Regions from separate parts of the Anaerobacillus sp. ABD4_527 genome, predicted to be linked through region 3. Evidence: riboswitches for the same ligand, from Rfam matches in the RefSeq annotation. Region 3 holds a riboswitch; each other region holds the start of a gene.
The links. Region 3 has a riboswitch for thiamine pyrophosphate ahead of thiE (thiamine phosphate synthase). Riboswitches for the same ligand answer to the same signal wherever they lie in the genome.
Positions count from the first base shown of each region.

Region 1 (7,416 bases), on a different contig from region 3:
ATTGCAGTTTCGTTCCTTTATAGCGATTGTTTTCTTCTAGAAATTTTTCTTGTTCATGCTTTTCATTGGCGAACGCCTGCACAACACGAATGCCACCGATGCTATCTTCGACTCTAGTATTAATTTCTGCGACGCGATGGAACATCTTACGAAACGTTCTCGTCATCTTTTTATTAAAGTAAACAGCAAGGATGATGAGGAATGGAATCACGATGAAAGAGATGACGGCAAGTTGCCAATTGATCGTGAGCATAAGAACGAACGAACCGACTAGCGTCATCAACGCAACGAAAACATCCTCTGGTCCATGGTGGGCAACTTCTCCAATCTCCTCTAAGTCTTTCGTCAGACGTGAAATACTATGCCCTGTTTTATTCCCATCATAATAAGAAAACGAAAGCTTCTGCATGTGTGTGAATAGCTTCTGCCTCATATCTGTCTCAATGTTGATTCCAAGCATATGCCCCCAATACGTGACGACATAATGCAGTCCTGTATTCAACAGGTACACGAGAAGCAATCCTAGACAAGCGAACATGATGAGCGACCAATTTTGTTCAGGCAATAGCCGATCGATTACCTGATTGACTGCGAGTGGGAAGGCCAGCTCCAATATACCGACAAACACGGCACAAGAGAAATCTAAGATAAACAGCCACTTGTATGGACGGTAATAAGAAAAGAAACGTTTGAGCATGGAACCATCCCTTTGTTAGCAAATTTTCGAATACTATGTAAGTGGTTTAATTGAAAACCATTATCAACTAACTATGCTAATCGATTTAGACGTAGTAGTCAATCTTTTATTCTATGATGAGAAGCTAGTTTTGAATACGTTTAGTATTTTACTTGAATGAACTTTTGAACATATATTTCACTGACCTCATAGTGAGGGAGTCTACCTTCAGTAAGGTACACTCCCTCTCTGCATGTTAGGTAAACCGCTTTTCGACTTCTTCTCTGTCGTAGTTTAAAATCCAGTCGTTATAGCGATTATACATGCTTCTTATTGATTCAGGAGAGGTAGCAAGCAAATCACATCCTCTATCGTCATAAACGTGATAGATCGTTTTCCTATTGATATTGATGAAGTATACCCTATGATGAATCAGTGGTTTTATACCCATATCGTGATTACAAATCGCCTTTAACATAGATCTATACTTAAGATCGGACGTCTTGCATTGCAACGTGAACCTATGCGTTTTACATCCCTCCTCTTCCTCTTCTTCTAGGAGTAGAGAAGGAATTGTTTTCTGGTTTACTTTATACAGTAGCGATTTCTCTTTCACATATGGCGAAAAAACCTTCAATTTATGTTTGTGAGCTTTTCCTTCTGTATCGTGATAGACATCGACTACTACAAAGATGTCTTCCGTTTTTGAATGTAATGATTCAAATAATGTGATTGCCCGATGGTATACCCCTTGCATATAAGCACTGTCTTTCCCAAGATGATACCCCACTCCTAATTCGAACCGTAGTCCAACGTTCCAGTTATATAATAACGGAGGCTGTAGCTCTAAGTTCGGAAAAGTCTCGTTTAGATAGTCATTTACAAGCAAATTTGCACCTCGTTTTTTCCTATGTCTCTTCAATTGTTACGTTAAATGAAGTGTACACGTTAATAATATAAGATTTCTACCTTATGACACTTCACGCATTTTTCATAGTTTTGATCTCCTTCAAAGTGATGATCACAGTTTTCTTGAAACGCTTTTAACTGATTCTCGAGCAGTGAAAGGTGATGTTTCGTAACGTTAATTTCTTCTTCAAGTTGTTGAACGTTCATCATGTCGCCCCCTTCATGTTATCGGTAAATCGACGATCCATTTTCTTTAAACTCTGCAGCTTTTCTCTTCATCCCATTTTCAATATCCTCTTTCGTGAACGTTTCATTTTCTTTTACGAAATGTCGGATATCTTGAGAAATCCTCATACTGCAGAACTTTGGTCCACACATGGAACAAAAGTGTGCTGTTTTTGCTCCCTCAGCAGGTAAGGTTTCATCATGATACTCCACTGCACGTTCTGGATCTAAAGACAAGTTGAATTGATCTCTCCACCTAAATTCAAACCGTGCTTTCGAAAGGGCATCATCTCGGAGTTGTGCCCCTGGATGCCCTTTCGCTAAATCAGCTGCATGTGCCGCAATCTTATACGTGATCACCCCTTCTCGAACATCTTCTTTGTTTGGTAATCCTAGATGTTCTTTTGGCGTAACATAGCAAAGCATCGCCGTACCGTACCAACCGATCATCGCTGCCCCAATTGCAGACGTAATGTGATCATACCCAGGAGCGATATCTGTTGTAAGTGGTCCCAATGTATAAAATGGCGCTTCATCACATAGCTCGACTTGTTTGTCCATGTTTTCTTTAATCAGATGCATAGGCACATGTCCTGGTCCCTCAACCATAACTTGAACATCATATTTCCACGCCAATTTTGTTAGTTCTCCAAGGGTTTCTAATTCAGCAAACTGTGCGTCATCATTGGCGTCAGCAATGGATCCAGGACGCAAGCCATCTCCTAGGGATAAAGAAATATCATAGGTTTTTAAGATCTCACAAATCTCTTCAAAGTGCGTATACAAAAAGCTTTCTCGATGATGATACAAGCACCACTGCGCCATGATCGAGCCGCCACGAGATACGATTCCCGTTAACCGTTTAGCCGTAAGCGGCACATATTGTAATCGAACACCGGCATGAATCGTGAAGTAATCAACACCCTGCTCTGCTTGCTCGATTAATGTATCTTTGTAAACCTCCCAAGTTAGATCCTCAACAACATTGACCTTTTCGAGCGCTTGATAAATTGGGACGGTCCCCACTGGCACAGGTGAATTACGTATAATCCATTCTCGAGTCGTATGAATGTTTTTCCCCGTTGATAAATCCATAATCGTATCTGCGCCCCAGCGTGTTGCCCAAGTCATTTTTTCCACTTCCTGTTCAATCGATGAGGAAACGGCAGAATTTCCAATGTTCGCGTTAATCTTCACATGAAAATTGCGACCGATGATCATCGGCTCAATCTCTGGATGATTGATGTTCGCAGGAATGATCGCACGGCCTTTAGCCACTTCAGCTCGAACAAATTCTGGATTCATCTTTTCTCTAAGTGCGATGAATTCCATCTCGGGAGTGATCACTCCCTTTCTAGCGTAATGAAGTTGCGAAACGTTCTTTCCCTTCTTCGCTCGCAGTGGTTTTCGATTTAACCGTGAAAAATGACTCATTCTCGGATCATTTTCATCTTTGTATCCATTATCTTCTGGCTTCATTTTGCGCCTTTCATACTCTTCAACGTCTCCACGTTCTTGAATCCAGGTTTTACGAAGTGCTGGGAGCCCTTTTTCTAGATCAACAGTATATTGTTGGTCTGTATACGGACCACTAGGGTCGTATACACGAACCGGAGGATTCTCCTCTTCACCAAATGTCCCTGTTGTCGGACTCAACGCGATTTCACGCATCGGCACCTTGATATCCTCTCTCGATCCTGAGATATACACTTTTCGACTACCTGAAAAACTAGACATAATGGAAATGCTCTCATTGCTTGGTGTAGATGATGTTGACATCATAAACTCTCCCTTTTTTTGAAATAAAGGACGAGATGAATCAAACCATGTGCAGAAGCCTATCAAAACATAAAAAAGCCGGGTCCATTGTCATTCATCGGACCCGGCTCATATGTAAACAGACGTTGCGTTACAGTGATGATCGTTCTAACTTCCCTACGCTGGCATGATCCAGATCAGGTCCAAAGAGTCAAGAAACTTCAAAGCGTTTCCTTCTCAGCCCAGCTCATTGGGCTCCCCTAGTTAACTCTATTGTATTTGATTCTAGTATATAGGAGTCTTCTAAAAATACAATAGCTACCGTTATAGAACGATTCTATTTACCTATGCCTAACGATTACCTCTTCTATCAAATTTCCTAAGATGTTCATGCTATGATTGTGAGGAAAATACGTTTATAAAAATGGAGGCGACTACAATGAATTACGAAAAACTACACTGGAACGAAGATCGTTATTATGTTGGCCTAAGCTATCCAGGTTCCCTTTCCCTTAACTCCTTAGAAGAAGTGGATCTACCGTCTTTCTGGACAACGTTCTCGGAGCAATTCATGAACCGTCACGTGAGTCACCTTGTCCCAAAGGAAGAAGCGATTGGCTATATGAAAGAAATCGAGCACGGAAGTTATGCATACACAGCAGCGTGTGAAGTCACAGCATTCGGTGAAACGAGTGGTTTTGAGAGAATCATCATCCCAAAAGGAACGTATTTATCATTTGAAATCAGCTTTCGTAATAAAGACCGTGACATTAAATCAGTCTATGATTACATACAAAAAGAAAGACCGTCGGGTATCGATCTTTCTTACTGCTTCGAATATTATCCAGAATCCTTTAACCATGAAGATGAAGAAACATCGCTTTATTTCATCGTTCCTCGTATTGAGAGATAGCTAGAGCTAGAAGATGTACGTGGCAAACCAGAACTTTTCCCTTTCACCTGCTTTAACGTCGCTACGATCAGAAAGCTGACGATCACTAAGAGAAGCCACGAGCTTACCTTTCCAAGGTGAACAAGACTCCAGGCATCTCTCTGGTTCGGGTATTCCCAGGCGCTAAAGAAAGTCGCGATGTTCTCTGCGATCCATATGAAAAATCCGATAAGCACAAATGAAAGCGCAATCGGCATACGGTATTGCTTTCCTCCAACCTCATACGTGACCCATGATTGAAAGAAGACGAAGATGACGAGCGCAGATAACCACCAGCGAACATCGATCCAATAATGATGAGTGAAGAAGTTTAGGTAGATTGCAGCCGCAAGTGGAACGACGAGCCACAAAGATGGCCATTTGACCAATTTTACGTTCAGCCTTCTCCACGCCTGACAGAGATAGCTCGCAACGCTCGCATACATAAATCCGCTGTACAACGGTACGCCAAAAACCTTTGAGTAACCCTCTGCCGGATATGACCAAGAACCCATGTGCACTTTAAAAAGCTCTAGTGCGAGACCGATGAGGTGAAACATCGTGATCACCTTCAATTCATCTCGCGTCTCAAGACCAGAACGAATCATCCACCACTGCATGACTAAACAGATTAAGAGTAGCCAGTCATATCTCGGCAATAGGGGGAGCGGAACGAACTTCGTAAGAGCTAAGGAAGCAAAGATAACGACCGGGAACAAGCAGGATAGCGCTTGCTCCCACCCGAACCTGACGAGCTGCTTAAGTGGCCCCATCACTTACCGCTCTCGTTTTTATATTCCAAAATATCGCCAGGCTGGCATTCCAATGCCTCACATATCGCTTCCAACGTTGAAAATCGAACCGCCTTCGCTTTTCCATTCTTCAAGATCGAAAGGTTCGCCATCGTGATACCCACCCTTTCCGAAAGTTCCGTCACACTCATTTTTCTTTTCGCTAACATCACGTCGATATTAATAATAATCGCCATGTTCTTCACCTCAAACCGTTAGATCATTTTCAGATTTGATTTCGATCGCACTCTTCAATAACTTCTGAAGAACAGCCGCAAATACTGCGATCACAAGAGAAGCAAAGATGATGACTAATCCGATCGCAATAACTCCTGGTGCATCATCCCTCTCACCTACTATATAAAAGAACGGCATAACGAGCATATACAACACACTGATGGTTGCTGCAGAAAACTTGATCGTTCGTAGCGATTTCACAGAAGAATCAGAAAATGCTTCTTCTTTATCGATAAAGCTTAACAGTTTTAGAGCTTGATACAATGCAACATAGAACGGAATGGCAGCAGCATACATTCCAATTAAAATGGGATAAAGAAATGTTTGACCCTCAGCTGCTTCAGACGCAATCGCTGGTAACGCAAAGATACACAGTGCAAGTACCGCTACCCCAATGACGACTACAACGATTCTTAAAAAATTCGTTGAACCTAGTTTCAATGTAAACACCTCGCTTGCTTGATAGGTTGAATATACCTCATTATTTATTGTTTTTCAATAAATAATTATTAATTATTGATATGTATTTATTGTTAATATATTCTCTTGAATCTAGATCACAAACGAGTACAAAAAAACTTACCCCATTTGGGATAAGCTCTTCATTCCTCACTTAAAGACATATTCCAGCCCTCTAGGAAACGTTTCACGCCACCATAGTACGTCATGTCCACCGTTAAACACGTCATACTTTACATCATAGCCATTTCGTTTGAGCGCTGAATACGTTTGGTTATTGGCTTCTTGTAACTCCGGAACTTCCAACCTACCTGCATTCATGTAGATCCGTACAGGATGTTGCTTTGACCCATTTTCCATGTGATGAACAGGCCAATCGACCCACTTCTTATGATTGAACGAACCCGATTGTGATAAAACCCCACCGAATAGATCCGGCCGTGACATTGCACTATAAAATGCGGCCAACCCTCCTAAGCTAGCTCCTCCTAAAACGATTTTGTTTTGATTCACTCTGAACGTATTGTGAATCCACGGTAAGAGTTCATCTGTTAAAAATTGAGTGAACACATCGTTTCCAACAAACTCCGTAAAACGGTCTGGGCTATCCACCCCGACCATAACCGTTGCAGAAATTTTTCCTTCATCATATAAATGATCGATCATAGCAGGTGCCGGGATGGCATCTGTATACTGAAAACCATCGAATAGAATCAACACGTTCTTAGGCGTGTCAGCTTCAATAGGATCATAGATCCATAGATTTCGTTCATTATGTAAGACGCTGCTCTCGAACACTTCCTTGTAGACGTTCCCCTTCTTCGTCACATTCATAGCGGCTAGCTCCTCATCTACTTCAACGTATGAGATTGCCGTAAGAGGGTCACCGGGTACTTCAGAATAATTCATCGTATTCGGGTTTAATGGGTCTAAGATCATGTGCTTGAATCTTTCTCCCCAATCATCTCCATAGTCGTCATTGATTGAGAAATAGTACGTGCTTGCGAATGCACGATCTATAAGAAAGGATTTTACCCAGATGTCGCTTTCTTCAAGCCTCGTCATGTCTCCTCCTTGTAACTCCCACCCTGGAAAACTACCTAAAACGTGAACGCTCGAAGTGTCTTCATTTCCAATATAAATAAAGTGAATTTCGATCCCATCATCTACGTGTTTCACAATCGGTGTCTCGAGTTGTTTCATGCTAGAAATCTCGTTATAACTAAAAGGGCTTCGTATTTCTTGTATATTCATACCTTTCCTCCCACGCTCAATAACCGCACTCGATTCGAGTGCGGTTCCTATTATCGTCGTTTATTTTCATCTTGCTTCAACCAATAGCGAAGGCCTTTGCCAGCAAGCGGCTCATCCATATGCCTCGGAATCACATGAAGGTGACTATGTGGAATGAATTGACCTGACACTTCACC
Region 1 covers NZ_JBSWXZ010000002.1:251,188-258,603, reverse strand. The annotation lists gene ACXAHI_RS13520 (ABC transporter ATP-binding protein) at 1-697, opposite strand, end outside; gene ACXAHI_RS13515 (DUF3885 domain-containing protein) at 933-1,565, opposite strand; gene ACXAHI_RS13510 (serine protease) at 1,625-1,792, opposite strand; gene thiC (phosphomethylpyrimidine synthase ThiC) at 1,811-3,589, opposite strand; TPP riboswitch at 3,726-3,840, opposite strand; gene ACXAHI_RS13500 (GyrI-like domain-containing protein) at 4,008-4,481, shown strand; gene ACXAHI_RS13495 (DUF817 domain-containing protein) at 4,451-5,272, opposite strand; gene ACXAHI_RS13490 (helix-turn-helix domain-containing protein) at 5,272-5,496, opposite strand; gene ACXAHI_RS13485 (DUF2975 domain-containing protein) at 5,498-5,968, opposite strand; gene ACXAHI_RS13480 (alpha/beta hydrolase-fold protein) at 6,137-7,240, opposite strand; gene ACXAHI_RS13475 (HIT family protein) at 7,291-7,416, opposite strand, start outside.
Region 1: it holds a riboswitch for thiamine pyrophosphate, as region 3 does, so the genes downstream of both, thiC (phosphomethylpyrimidine synthase ThiC) here and thiE (thiamine phosphate synthase) in region 3, are expected to answer to the same signal.

Region 2 (7,416 bases), 1.0 Mb from region 3:
TGAAATTCTTCCACCATCATCGGTAGGATACGTACTGCAGCCATAAAGCTATATGCAAACCGAGGTGGAACTTTTAGCTGCTGAGTCAATGAGTAAAATAGCAGAACAGGTCTGGTCGTGAGGGCAAAGATCAAACCGAGCAATGCAAAGTTAAGTGCTCGGAATCCAATATGAAGACCTCTGTAAAAGCTCTCTTCTGTAATATGAATGAGTCCCCACTTCCACCACGTCGTCGTTCCCTGTCCAAAAAAGATCATGCTTGTTGAGCTAGAAACAAACAAAAGAAGAAACGGAATCATCAAGATCAACAATAGCTTTCTTTTATGTCCTGTAAAGAACGACACAAGAATGAGTGGAAGCAGCGTTACATACGTGATGATATTTGGATTATGAATAAACAACAGTCCTAAAAACAAAAAAAGAAAAAAGACGAGCTTAAAGGCAGGGTTCATGCGATGTAACCACGTTTCACTGTAATCAAGAGTCAACTGCATGAACGACAGCCTCCTCTCTTCGATTCGCGCTACGATCAGACACCATTCTCCCTTTCGAGATGATCCACTCTCTCGTCGCGTACGTTTCTACGATGTTTGGATCATGAGTAACCATCATAATGGTGATCCCTTTTGACCGTAAATCCTCGAAAACCTCCAATAGTTTAAACGTATTCTTCGCGTCCTGTCCAAACGTTGGCTCGTCTAACAATAGGACCCGTTGGTTTCCAAACAATGCCGTTCCAACACTCAGCTTGCGCTTTTGTCCCGTGGAGAGCTGATAAGGATGCTGATGTTGATGTTTTAACAACTCATAGTTTTCAAGCCAGGTCGTGACTCGATTCTGTACGTCCTCAGACACCGAGTATGCTAACTCATCGTATACCGAATTCGTAACAAATTGAAATTCTGGATTTTGAAATACAAACGCTAGTTTTTCTCTAGCTTCTTTTATGGAGTGCAACGCTTTACCGTCAACATGTACATCTCCAGTTGTTTTCAACACTTGCATGATACTAAGGAGGAGGGAGCTTTTCCCTGCTCCATTCTCGCCAGTGACGACGATCCACTCACCTTCATGTATCACTGCTTCAGGAAGTTCAACAAGACACTTCTTCCCTTTGAATCCTTTTAAATCCTTAATGGTCATAACAGAGAGGGCGTTCTTCGTCTCCCTTTTCAGACCATGCTCGTGTTCTTTCCAAATACCAGGGTACCAAATTCCGAATTCCTTCATCTTATGTTTATAAAAAGAAAGAATCGTTTCAGGATCACTATCTGCAAGTATTGTTCCTGTATCGTCGAAAAGAACAACGCGATCTACAAAATCGATCACATGATCAACTTTATGTTCTACGATTACCATCGTTTGATCGTCTTCGATCTTCTTTATCGTCTCCCATACGTCCTTCGTCCCATCAGGATCTAAAAGAGCTGTTGGCTCATCCAAATAAAGGACATCTGGTTCTAAAGATAATACAGAAGCAATAGCAAGCCTTTGCTTCATTCCTTGAGAGAGCGTAGCGATTTCAACATGAGGGTCATCAAAATGTAACCCAACCTTATTGAGGTACGTATTGATCAACCCCTTCATCTCGCTTCTAGGGATGGCACGGTTCTCTAAAACAAAAGCCATTTCCTCATCTACGTAAGGCATACAAAATTGTGCGTCAGGATCTTGAAACACATACCCTGTCGCTTCAGGAATCATCTTTTCTTCGACTTTCATTGGGACTGGTACTGCCGCTGGGATGAGTCCCGATAGTACTTGGAGCAACGTTGATTTCCCACAGCCACTAGGTCCTAGTAAAAGTACCTTTTCCCCTTTTTCAATATGAAGTGTAAGGTCTTCAAAAAGCAGTTCAGATGCTCCTGCATATTTCACTCTAAGATTCGTCACTCCTACTTTCATAAGCTGCCTCCTTACTTATCCAATGCTTTGAAGTCCTCATCACTTGCAGGTCTGACAAGGCTTGTCACCCCTGTTTTTTCAAGAGCTTCCACAAGGAAGTAAGCAAAGATTCCGGCGATCAATAAACCACCAAGAACTCGAGCAGAGATCAATAATAGTAAGTTCCAAAGTGCGAGATCTAAAATGTATCCGTAAGCTACATCCATGATCAACGAACCTGCAGCTGCTGCGATTCCACTGAGAGCAGCTACAAATGCGGTGTAGCGCTTATATCTAAACAGTGCAAAGACAAGTTCAGTTCCAAGACCTTGAACGATCCCATATAGAAGAACAGAGAGACCATACTCTGAGCCGACTAAGAATTCACCTGAAGCGGCTGCTGTTTCAGCAAGCAGTGCTACACCTGGCTTTCGTAAGATCAACATCGCGACTGTTCCTGCTATAAACCACATGCCATATACGATGTCCCCAACATGAAGGCCAAATGGTTTCACAAGGTTATAAACGGGGCCCCAGAGTTTATAAATGATGCCAAAAACAAGTGCGATGACGATGGTGATCAGAATATCTGAAAGTTTTAATTTGTTCATATCCGCTCTTCCTCAAGCATCGGAACAGGCCACTGTTCAATCGTATATGCCATCTCCCAAAAACCATACTCAAGTTGACAGCTTTGAATATAAAGGTCTCTCATTCTCTTAAGCTCAGTTCCCGAAGCAGATTTAGCTCGTTCGTTTACAATTTCCCTAAGCTGATCTGTTACAGATACCATCTCTTTTTCACCGTAAAATGTGATCCAATCATAAAATGGATGTTCTTTCCTTGGGGAAAGGTCTTCAATTAGTCGCTGTCCGATCTCTTGATACGTCCATGGACAAGGAAGTAGAGCGGCAGCAATATCTCCTAATGATCCAGAATGAGCTGCATCGAGCATGTGTCTCGTATAATGATGGGCAGTCGGGGCGAGCGGAAATCCTTGCAATTCATCGTATGTCACGCCTGCCACGTTACAGAAGTTCGTATGAGGGTGGACTTCACTGTTTAAAACAAATGTGATTTGTTGATTGAAGAATTCCATTTCCTCTCTCTTCTCACATTTCGATAGTGCGATTCCATAAATACGAGCAAACGTATTCAAGTACTCGAAATCCTGCTTCACATAATGAATAAGCTGCTCTTTCCCTAGCGTGCCATCAGCGATGCCCCTCACGAATGGATGTTGGTAAATGGCCTCAAAAATTGGTTCTGCTTCTCTTCTAATTTGATCAGTAAACAACATAATAAAGCTCCTTTCCGCTTATCATCCGCCTGATGATGAGGAAAGGAGCTCACATGCACGAACATCAACATTTTTGAAGCAAAACAAAAACCGCTCCAAAAATGGAGCGGTTGCGTTATGCATCCGTCTCCACTTTCCTCCGCTGGCGCTAACCAGATCAGGTTCAAAGGGTCCAGGTTTTCCTGTCTCAGTCATGTGCATGACTCCCCTAGTGGACTATAAGCATTTCATATTATAATCTTAAAGCTACTATTCATTTCTTTCTCTGTCAACAATTTTCTGGAAGTTTAATTACGAATGTTGTTTCTTCTTCAGTTGAACGCACTGAGATCGTACCACTGTGTTTTTCAATAATTTGCTTGCAAACCGAGAGCCCAAGGCCTGTTCCAAGCTCCTTCGTACTGATAAAAGGTTCAAAGATACTCTCAACAAGATGAGAAGGAATCGGATCTCCGTTGTTCGTAATATGAGTGATGACAAAATCACCCTCTTTAAACCCCTCAACCAAGACCCTTCTCGACTCTTGATCGTTTTCACTCAACTCTTCTATCGAGTTGATGACGATATTAAGAACAACCTGTTTAAGCTGTTCCTCTACCCCGCAAACGATTAATTCAGGAGATATCGCTGTTGTCACTTCAATATTCGACTCAAGGAACCTTGGATATAACACATCGATAGAATACCCGAGCAAACTAGTCATGTTAACCTTCGTTGGCGTGTCGTCGATTCCGCGCATTTTTGAGAGGAATAAAAATTGACGAACTTTTTCTTCAAGGTTATTCATTTCCTCATTAATAATTTCGAAATAGTGTTTCCTCAACGCTTCTTGATGCTGACCTTCTAATAGTTTCAGAAAGCCTTTTATCGAAGTGAGTGGATTACGAAATTCATGCGCAAAGCTAGCCCCTAACTGTCCAAGGATTGTCAGTCGATCGCTGTGCATCTCTTTAATAAACAAATTCTTATCTTGGATAATACTGTCTTTCTGCTTCGTATACTCCGTCACTGAATGGTAAAGGTAAGAATTAAAATAATTATTAATCATATCTGATGCTCTTGATAGATCGTCTCGATTGAAATCCGATTCATTTAAAACAGAAATGACCACGGAACGACCCGAATTGATATTTGCTACGAACTCCCCTATATTCACATTCGCTTGAATACGTTCCGTTGCGATTTTCTTTGTTAACGTTACAATCCAACTTTCATCTTCTGTCAAAATATAATGAGAAATCAATTCTACCGTTCGTTTTCCATTATTGATAATTTCTTCATAGTACGGATCATCATTCGAGAGCTTTGCGATGTTTAGCCACTTTTGAACAATTTTTGGCTGACTATCTTTTAAAAATGCTGCGAGTTGTTGTTCAAACTGTTTATCATTTTCCATGGCGTTCCCTCACTGACTACTTATGCTTGTTCTAGTTTATCATGAATTATTAATTCCTACATGAAGCAATGTTTGAAAACTAACAGGAATGGTAATCACTACCATAGGTAAAATTATTCTTGAGGAGATGATCTGATTATGCGACCAGATTTTAAACAAACGGATGGTCAACCAGCTCAACATCAAAACCATCAACCAGGCTCACAAGAAGAAATGAATCCAAAGCCATTGATCGAAAACTGGGATTACAAAGGGTCTGGCAAGCTTACGAATAAAGTTGCTCTCATTACGGGTGGTGACAGCGGGATTGGTGAAGCTGCAGCTCTCGCCTATGCAAAAGAAGGAGCTAAACTCGCAATCGTATACTTAGATGAAGAAGAAGATGCGCACAACACGAAAAAACTCATCGAGGAGCATGGCGCTGAATGCCTTCTGCTCTCGGGTGATATCGGTGATGAAGCGTTTTGTCAAAGCGTGATCAACCAAGTGATCGAAGCTTATGGCACCCTTGATATCCTGATTAACAACGCAGCCGAACAGCATCCTCAGAAAGGGTTAGAGGATATAACGGCAGAACAGCTTGAAAAAACGTACCGAACAAACGTGTTTTCCATGTTCCATCTAACAAAAGCCGCTCTCCCTCATTTGAAAAAGGGTAGCGCGATCATCAACACGTCTTCCATAACAGCTTACGAAGGAAACGAACAGTTGATCGACTATGCGAGTACGAAAGGTGCGATCACGTCGTTTACTAGGAGCATGGCAAAATCGCTCGTAGGGAAAGGCATCCGTGTGAATAGCGTTGCACCCGGCCCTATTTGGACACCATTGATTCCGTCCACTTTTTCAGCAGATAAAGTGAAAAACTTTGGAGCGAACACGCCGATGGGACGTCCTGGGCAGCCTGAGGAACTCGCTGCTGCTTATGTGCTTCTTGGTTCGGACGACTCTTCCTATATGACAGGTCAAACGATCCACATTAACGGCGGACAGTATATGACTTCATAGTTTCAAACCAATCCTCCCTTTTTGGGGAGGTTTTTTACTTTCGCTAATAAAAAGGATATTCGGACAATAAAACGAGATTCTGGACAATAAAAAGGATATTTGGCTAATAAATTTGTTTTTTAGACAATAAAGCTCTCTTACGTGCAAATCCGACTCCTCTTTCTCTCCAAATGATCCCCAATCACCTCCTTTTATCTGCATGCTTTATCGTTCATGAGACATTCTAACAGTATAGAGAAGCTGAAAGGATTGAATAAAATGCATACGATGTGGAAAGGCTCGATAAGCTTCGGGTTGGTTAATATTCCGATAAAGCTATATTCCGCGACAGAAAATAAAGATATCAAAATGCGCTACCTTCACGAGAAGTGTCATACGCCGATCAAATATGAGAAAACATGTCCTCACTGTGAAAAAGCACTTGAATCAGATGAAATCGTGAGAGGCTATGAGTATGAAGACGGTAAGTTCGTGATCATCGAAAGAGACGAGATCGAAGCGCTCGCTCAAGAAAAAAACAAGTCTGTCGAAATTGTGGACTTTGTTGAACTAGATGACATCGACCCCGTGTATTTCAACCGCTCCTATTTTATAGGACCGAACGAAAATGGCAGCAAGCCCTATACTCTACTGAAAAAAGCAATGGAAGCATCGGGAAGGATCGGTATTGCAAAAATTACGATTCGGTCAAAAGAACACCTCGCTGCCGTTCGTGTATATAAAAATGGATTGATGATGGAAACGATGTATTTTCCTGATGAAGTGCGTGAATTAGATCATGTACCTGATTTACCAGAAGAAATGGATTTAAGTAAGAAAGAATTAACGATGGCGCAGCAGTTAATCGAACAGCTAACAACTGAATTCGATCCTTCTCAATACAAAGACGAACGACGAGAAGCCATCATGGCTCTGATTCAGAGTAAGATATCTGGTGATGATATTAAAGTCGTGAAAGAAAAACCAAAGAAGAATGTTGTTGATTTGATGGATGCCCTTCAGGCAAGTTTAGAACCGGTTGATACTGGTTCAAAGGCAAAGGCAAAGACAGAGCAAAAAAAGAAAAAAGTATCTGTGAAGAAAAAGAAAGAAAAAGAAGCGAACTAGCATGCTCGCATAGGCACGTGAAATGAGGACTTCCGATGAAACCGATCAAACCGTTTGAACCAGTCTCTTCTACCACGATTCCCCCTTCTTATATTGCTCAGGTGAAGTGGGATGGGGTGCGGGTTTTAGCCTATTTCGAACAAAAATTAACGCTTTTTAACCGCTCTCTTAACGAACGTACTAATACGTATCCAGAGCTACACGATCTACCAGATTTAGTAAAGGCGAAGTCATTTATTTTTGATGGTGAAATTGTAGCTCTAAACGAAAAAGGTGAACCTTCTTTTCATGATGTCATGCGCAGAGACCGCCTAAAAAAAGACCACCAAATCGCAAGAGGTGTTGGATCGAACCCGATCTTCTATATGATTTTTGATGTTGTCTATTGGGATGGTGAATGGGTTAACGAACGTCCATTGATTGAACGGCTCGCTCTTTTAAAGAATGGTCTCGAAGAAAACAATTCGATAAGAATCGTTCAAAGTCACGAGGATGGGAACCAGCTCTACGATGTGATCAAAGAAAAAGGAATGGAAGGCATCGTATGTAAAGATGTTAACAGCCCTTATGTGATCAATGGAAAAAATGCCAATTGGATAAAGATCAAGAATTACAAAGACATTTATGCTCTTGTGTGCGGTGTCACGTTTCGAGGGAAATCAGTCAATACGTTGTTGCTGTGTCTATATGACTCTGATAAGAAATTACGCTATATCGGAAG
Region 2 covers NZ_JBSWXZ010000001.1:49,141-56,556, reverse strand. The annotation lists gene ACXAHI_RS00240 (energy-coupling factor transporter transmembrane component T family protein) at 1-494, opposite strand, end outside; gene ACXAHI_RS00235 (ABC transporter ATP-binding protein) at 478-1,905, opposite strand; gene ACXAHI_RS00230 (ECF transporter S component) at 1,917-2,495, opposite strand; gene tenA (thiaminase II) at 2,492-3,184, opposite strand; TPP riboswitch at 3,302-3,404, opposite strand; gene ACXAHI_RS00220 (histidine kinase N-terminal domain-containing protein) at 3,453-4,580, opposite strand; gene ACXAHI_RS00215 (SDR family oxidoreductase) at 4,719-5,588, shown strand; gene ku (non-homologous end joining protein Ku) at 5,847-6,695, shown strand; gene ACXAHI_RS00205 (ATP-dependent DNA ligase) at 6,731-7,416, shown strand, end outside.
Region 2: it holds a riboswitch for thiamine pyrophosphate, as region 3 does, so the genes downstream of both, tenA (thiaminase II) here and thiE (thiamine phosphate synthase) in region 3, are expected to answer to the same signal.

Region 3 (7,416 bases):
GGTGCATAGATATGACTTTCAGCAGGGCACCAAAGGGCAGCGTATACATCGTCAGAGAGTAAAGGCTCCTTTTCTCTAGCTTCATCTCCTGATAAGATATAGGACTCAATACCATATTCACTTTGCCACCGTTTCTTTGCTTCTAGCGAAAGGAGATCGGCTTCATGAAAAATAGCATAAAGGCTTCCACAGTTGCTAAATTCAAATGATTCATTGGATGATTGCATGATATGCTCGACCCAATCAGGGTATAGATTAAGGCTTCTCTGGCATAATCGGAAAAAATCATCAGGGTCTTCGGTTATCTCGGAATAAGGAGCAAGCATCCCAGCAGCAGCACCAGAAGCTTGTCCACCACATACTCCCGCTTCAATCACGGTAACTTCAAACCCACGTTTCCTGCACTCATACGCGATCGACAGGCCGATGACACCTCCACCAACTATTGAAACGCTAGCCATGCTTTAACACCCTCCTACTTCGAAATATAGTCGATCGTACTACTAGCGGTAGCATACTTTTTCTTAGGTATTCGACCTGATAAATAAGAAAGCCTTCCTGCCTTAATCGCGTGCTTTACTGCTTCAGCCATCTTGACTGGATTTCTTGCTTTGGCTATTGCCGTGTTTAACAACACGCCATCAGCACCAAGCTCCATCGCTTTTGTTACATCCGCTGCACTACCTAATCCCGCATCAACGATGACAGGAACCGTCAACTCCTCTGTAATAAGTTCAATGTTATATGGATTCAAGATTCCAAGCCCAGTTCCGATGGGAGAACCACCAGGCATCACTGCAGCTGCTCCAGCTTCCTGTAACCTGTAGCACAATGCTGGGTCATCCGATGTATAAGGTAAGACTACGAATCCATCATTCGCTAAAATTTCTGTCGCTTTTACTGTTTCAATTGGATCTGGCAATAGCGTCTTGTCATTTCTGCTCACTTCGATCTTTATCCAGTTGCTCAACCCTGAAGACCTAGCTAATTTAGCGATTCTAACTGCTTCCTCAGCAGATGTAGCACCAGAAGTGTTAGGCAAGTATTGAAACGTTTTGTTACCCAAGTGCTGAAGAATTGCATCCTCGTTAGGAGAGTTCAAATTGATTCTCCTGATCGCAAACGTTAATACCTCAGCCTCCGAAGCTTCGATCGCCTGGTTTTGTACGAAGGGATTAGGGTATCTCCCAGTACCTAGGAATAATCTAGATTCGAATTGTTTTCCAGCGATTGTTAGTACATCGTTCATCTTCATCCACCTCCAACAAATTGAACAAGTTCAATTTTCATGCCATCTTTTAGCTCTGTCTCGTCCCAGTCTTCTCGGTCGATAATCGTTCCGTCTAATTCAGTCGCAACCAAGCTTTTTTGCAACTGGAAGTGATGAATCACATCCGTCATAGTCGATACTTCAAGGTCATGCGTTTCACCATTAATGTGAAGTCTCATGATTAACCTCCTTTGAACGTGTAATCTTTTCGATGAATGCTTCACTAGTACCTCGAACGTTAGAGCTACCCACAACCTCACTAATTACACATATCCGGGACGCACCAGCACTTAAAACTTCCTCCACGTTATGGAGCTTGATTCCACCTATCGCAACGAACGGTATTGTAATTTCTGATGCAACGGCATGAATGTAAGCTGTAGTCACTGGATCCACCACATCGCTTTTACTATTCGTTTTATAAACAGGTCCAGCTCCTATATAATCCGCCCCCTCTTTTTCTGCAAGGCGGGCTTCCTCTATCTTATGAGTCGAGATTCCTATGATTTTATCCGTACCGATTATTTTTCTCGCTACGCTTATCGGAAGATCATCCTGTCCTAAATGAACACCATCTGCATCTACTGCCAGTGCAACATCAATATGATCATTAACGATAAACGTTACATTGTGCTTCCTCGTCATATCACGCAGTATCCTTGCTTTTTCCAAAATCACCTTCTTGCTACTGTGCTTATCACGAAGTTGGATAATTTCAGCTCCGCCTAACATTGCCTCTTCCATCACATCATATAAACTTCGATCAGGATGAAATTCTTCACCGGTGATAACATATAGGTTAAAATCTTTCATTTGAATCCTTCCTTTCTCAAAAAATATAAAAAGCCCTCATTCCGCGTATGGAATGAGGGCAGTTATTATATCAAATACCTCTACCGACTTCCCTACGCTGGTATAAACCAGATCAGGTTCAAGGGTATAGAAAGTATTGGTTTCCTATTCTCAGCCTACCCGAATACGTAGGCACCCCTAGTCAACAACTATTCAATTCTCTTTCATTATGGCAAACAATCAGAATGATGACAAGTAAATTACATATATAGAGAGGATAGAAATATCCCAATCGTATCGTTATAAATCTTACCAAATTGACTTATAGGAAGCGGGCTTTCTCCCTTTCCTATCTCTACTGTAAAGCCGGGGCTTCTAAAATCTTGAATAAACCAGTCTTTATAGCCTGCAAAACTATCAACATAGCGAATCGGGCGATAGCCACTCAACCTTGAATATTCAGTAACTAAAACTTCAGATTCAGGAGGTTCAAGACCTTCATATCCCCAAAAAATGACCTCTCCTTGAGAATGGAATGCTAGTGCGCGGTCAAACTCCCTACGTTGTGAGAGTTCTGCAATTGCAATTGCTTCAGGCTCACTTAGAGGTTCATAACCAGGAAAATTTCTCGGTGATGGTTTCTTCGGCTTCCGTTCTGCCTCTATTTCCCATTTAGCAGGATACTGATTGTTTAAATCTACACCTCGTATGTTCGCTTTCCAACGGTTAAAATCGTCACTCCCGTTATTTAGATCGTTTGCTAACGTGCGATATGGCTCTTCTTCTGGCAAGCCATCAATGACCAAGTTTACTCCATCAGGGTTTACCATGGGAACAATTGAAAGGGATGTAGAATCGTAAAGAGGTGGCAAGTAAACACCACTTAGCACCTGTGTGTTCGTAAGTGCCATTAAGTAATCGTTTAATAACTTCATCAATAGAGCTGTTGTAAGCCATTCGTTGGCATGAAATGAACCGTTCATATGGACTTTCTTCGAACCCACGCCTACTCGTAATTCCGGAATAGGCTTCCCCATTACAGACTCCCCGATAACTGACCGTTTTATAAACGGATAAACAGCTAACAGCTTTTGAATATCTCTTACCATCGTTTCATAAGTATAGTTTTGCTCGGGATTCACAAGAGGCCAAACCATTCGAATGGGGACGTTTACTTTCTCTCCAACTTGTAACGCGAAAGGATTGGCATCATTAATGAGTAAGATTCCATCCAAAGGCGCGTCATACCATAAAGCTATACTCCAGAGTGTATCTCCCTTTCGTATCGTATAGCTTTTCGTTACGTAACCAGGTATATTGATCATATCTCCGATGACTAGCCGATTTGGATCAACGCTTTCATTGCTATCGATAATAAGCTGCATTGGTATTTGAAATACTCTGCTATACTTCCACATCGTATCTCCACTCTTCACTCTTACTCTCATATGCAATCCCTCCACCCTAGAAGCCTTCATACTATGCTATGTAGAGAGCTCATCGTTGTATGCTAATAAACAAAAACAAAAGAACCATGCCCTGTGGGCATGGTTCTTTACTTACTGTTCTGTTTTTTCGCTTTCACCAGCAGGTTGTTCGTTGTTTTCCCCAAAGAAACGAAGCAGATCGCCGTAGACGATTTTATCGGAATAGGCAAGATCCGTTTTAGCTTTCTCCATGTATGGTTCACAGGCAGCTTTATCCGTTTCCTCTCCAGTTTCTTTGTCATAACAAACGTTATTGGTATAAAGGTGATTTTCAGTGATAAAGCTTCCGTCACGAAGAATTGTAAAGTTATCTTGCTTTTCTGCGAATAAATCGTTACCGAACTTAATCATATCTTTCGTTTCAATTCCGAGAAGGTGCATAATAGTTGGTTTTAAGTCAATTTGACCACTAACCTGTTCCATCACTTCGCCTTCTTGACCAGGCATATGAACAACTAAAGGTACTCGTTGTAGTTGAGTGGTCTCAAATGGTGTAATTTCTTTACCAAGGAATTCTCCCATTGCCTTGTTGTGGTTTTGAGAAATTCCATAGTGGTCTCCATACAATACGAAGATTGAATCTTCATATAGCCCTTCTTCTTTCATGCGCTCAAAAAACTTCTTAAGTGCTTCATCCTGATATCTTACAGTCGTAAAGAAACGATTCACTGTTCCATCATCAGAAGTCCACTCTGGGATGTACTCATCTTCTTTTTCAAGTGTAAAAGGAAAATGGTTTGTGAGCGTAATGTACTTTGCATAGTAAGGTTCAGGCATTGTCTTCAAATATTTAATCGACTGATCAAAGAAGTACTCATCTTTCAGTCCCCACCCGATCGAGTTTTCAGGAGTTACAGAAAAATCATTGATGTCGTAGAACTTGTCATATTTAAGAGCATCATACATAACATCACGGTTCCAGAAACTCTTGTTGTTTGCGTGGAAAACTGAACTGTAGTAACCTTCTTCACTTAAAACCTCAGGGCTAGCATTGTATTCATTTCCAGAATGTGTGAAGAAAACCGCTCCACTTGGAAGTCCGTACAATGAGTTTTCAACGATAAATTCTGAATCAGATGTTTTCCCCTGTGCTGTTTGGTGATAAAAGTTAGGGAAATAATAGCTATCTTCAATTAGATCATTAAGGAAAGGTGTGATTTCCTTACCATCTACTTCTTCGTTTACAACGAAGGTTTGTGTAGATTCAAGTGAAACGAGGATAACATTTTTACCTTCTGCTTTTCCAAACATTTCTGGGTTTGGTTCGACGTGGTTTGCTTTGACATAGTTTTCAATATCCACAATCTCACTGCCATCTGCAAATGCACGCTGCGCTTTTGCTTTAGACTGGAGAACAGCATCGTAAACATGGTAGTTATATGTTCCGATATATTTGATAAGCATTTCACGGTCAAATGTACGTGTTAACAACTGTGGACGTTCTGTCTCTGCAAGACCTACATTGACTGCGAAAAGCGCAATTGCACTTGCGAAAACAATTGCGATTTCTTTCTTCTTAACTTCAAAAGTTTTCGTCTTACGTACCATGAGGTAAACAGCTAACACGATGATATCAAGGAACAGGAAGAAGTCATATCCACTTACAAGCTCCGTAATACTGTTTCCAAGTTCACCCATGTTATTTGTTTGGAATAACAATGGGATCGTGATAAAGTCTGTAAACTCACGATAATAAACGACGTTAGCGAATAATATGAAAGAACCAATGAAATCGATTATTAGTAGAACTCTGTTTCTATACTTAGGAGATGCAAATAAAGCAAAACCTAGGAACAATAGAATAGAGCTTAATGGATTCAGAAAGAGGATAATCCCTTCCATTTTATTCTCTGTTTCAATGTTAAAAGCAAATTCATATACAAAATACGTTTTAATCCAAAGCATAATTGCTACAATAAAGAAGAATGAATATTTGTTTTGTAGCTTTTTCATCATTTACTTAGTACCTCCTTAGTTGGCTATAAGGAAAGAGCTACCATCTGTTTCGTTATCAACCATACATAAACGATATGATAGTACGTTTTTGGAAATAATTCAACTACCTTTTCTCCTTATTTTCCTCCAAAATCTGCGTTTTCATTTAAAAACTTGTCTTTTCCCTACTAATAATAACGATTCATCCGAATAAAAAGTTTCAATTTGGGTTATTTTACATAAAAAAAAAGAGGCCTTATTGTTCAGACCTCATTAATTCCCGGTAATGTTAAAAATTAAACATGTTTTATCAGGACTTTTGCATAAGCTTCGTCTTGACTAACCAAGCGCCACCAATGACACCAGCATCATTTCCTAACGTTGCGATTGCAAAATCAGCACCTTCTTTTACACGAGGAAGTGCAAATTTATCAAATTCTTCTTTTAATGGTAAAAGCAATGTATCTCCTGCTTTAGACACGCCTCCACCTATCACGATCTTCGACGGATTTAAAGCATTAGCAAGGTTTGCGATCGCAAGTCCTAGATGAGATGTGGTGAAGCTTACGACTTCTGTTGCATGAGCATCGCCTGCTCGATACGCGTCAAAAACATCTCGTGCTGTAATTTCTCCGCTTATTTTATGTAAAGATCCTTCAGGGTGCTCATCCAATGTCTCGAGTGCCGTTCTGACAACCCCAGTAGCAGATGCGATCGTTTCTAGGCATCCTTTCTTTCCGCAGTTACACTGAACGCCACCATCAACGATCGATGTAATATGACCGATTTCTCCGGCCATCCCATTCGTTCCATGAATAATTTCTCCACCAGAGATAATTCCTCCACCTACACCAGTCCCAAGGGTTACACATAAGAGATCTCGCGCTCCGTCTCCTGCCCCTCGCCACATTTCACCAAGTGCAGCTATATTGGCATCATTATCGATGATTACAGGTAGTCCCGTCTCCATCTCTAGCTTGTCTTTCAAAGGAAAATCTCGCCAGCCGATGTTCACAGCATGATATATAAATCCAGTTTCCATTTCAATAAACCCAGGAGCTCCCATACCGATTCCGATAAAATGACTATTCGGTAAGCCCAACTCTTCCATCTTATCATCCAAAGCTCTTGCGATATGTGTCGTTATATGACGCCCTTCTTCACTTTTATCGGTAGGAATTTCCCATTTATGCTGTATTTCCCCATAATAATTTATAAATGCTAATTTTATTGTTGTGCCTCCAAGGTCCACTCCGATAAACCATTTCTTTTCCACCATCATCATCCACCTTTTTCTCTCTGTCTTATTTTAACGGAAAACCTTTTTTCTGTAGAAACTCTTTCATATAAGTTCTTACCGGATTTGCTAACTTATTTGCCATGAGAGAAGTCCACCCAGCCTTACGCTGCCCCTGTGTTCTTTCTTCATAATAAGAAGAAATCGTTTCATCATATTCCTTCAGTCCATTTATGAACGCTTGTTTGTTTGGTTCGTATTCGTCAACGTGATAAACATTTCGCATGGGCAATCGCGGCTTTTTATCTGGTGTTTGTTCTGGATAACCTACGCAAAGACCAAATAATGGAATCACTTTGGAAGGAAGGTTTAAAAGCTCACTTACTTCACTTAGTGAATTTCGAAGACCGCCGATATAGCATATGCCTAGACCCATAGATTCAGCAGCGATCGTGGCATTTTGAGCAGCCAATGACGCATCGATCAAGCCAACCATAAATTTCTCGGTTGATTCAGTTGTTTCTGTTACATCTATGTCATGAAGACTCGCTGCTTCATGGTGGCGGTTGTAGTCAGCACAGAAAACAAAGAAATGACCATTCTTTTCAACGTAACTCTGATTACCCGCTAATTCGGCTAGCTTTTGCTTCTTCACCTCATCTTTGACCCCAATGATCGAATAAGCTTGAATATAG
Region 3 covers NZ_JBSWXZ010000001.1:1,052,224-1,059,639, forward strand. The annotation lists gene thiO (glycine oxidase ThiO) at 1-461, opposite strand, end outside; gene ACXAHI_RS05565 (thiazole synthase) at 476-1,255, opposite strand; gene thiS (sulfur carrier protein ThiS) at 1,252-1,449, opposite strand; gene thiE (thiamine phosphate synthase) at 1,433-2,083, opposite strand; TPP riboswitch at 2,156-2,272, opposite strand; gene ACXAHI_RS05580 (M14 family zinc carboxypeptidase) at 2,323-3,510, opposite strand; gene ACXAHI_RS05585 (LTA synthase family protein) at 3,622-5,505, opposite strand; gene ACXAHI_RS05590 (ROK family glucokinase) at 5,795-6,760, opposite strand; gene nfsA (oxygen-insensitive NADPH nitroreductase) at 6,789-7,416, opposite strand, start outside.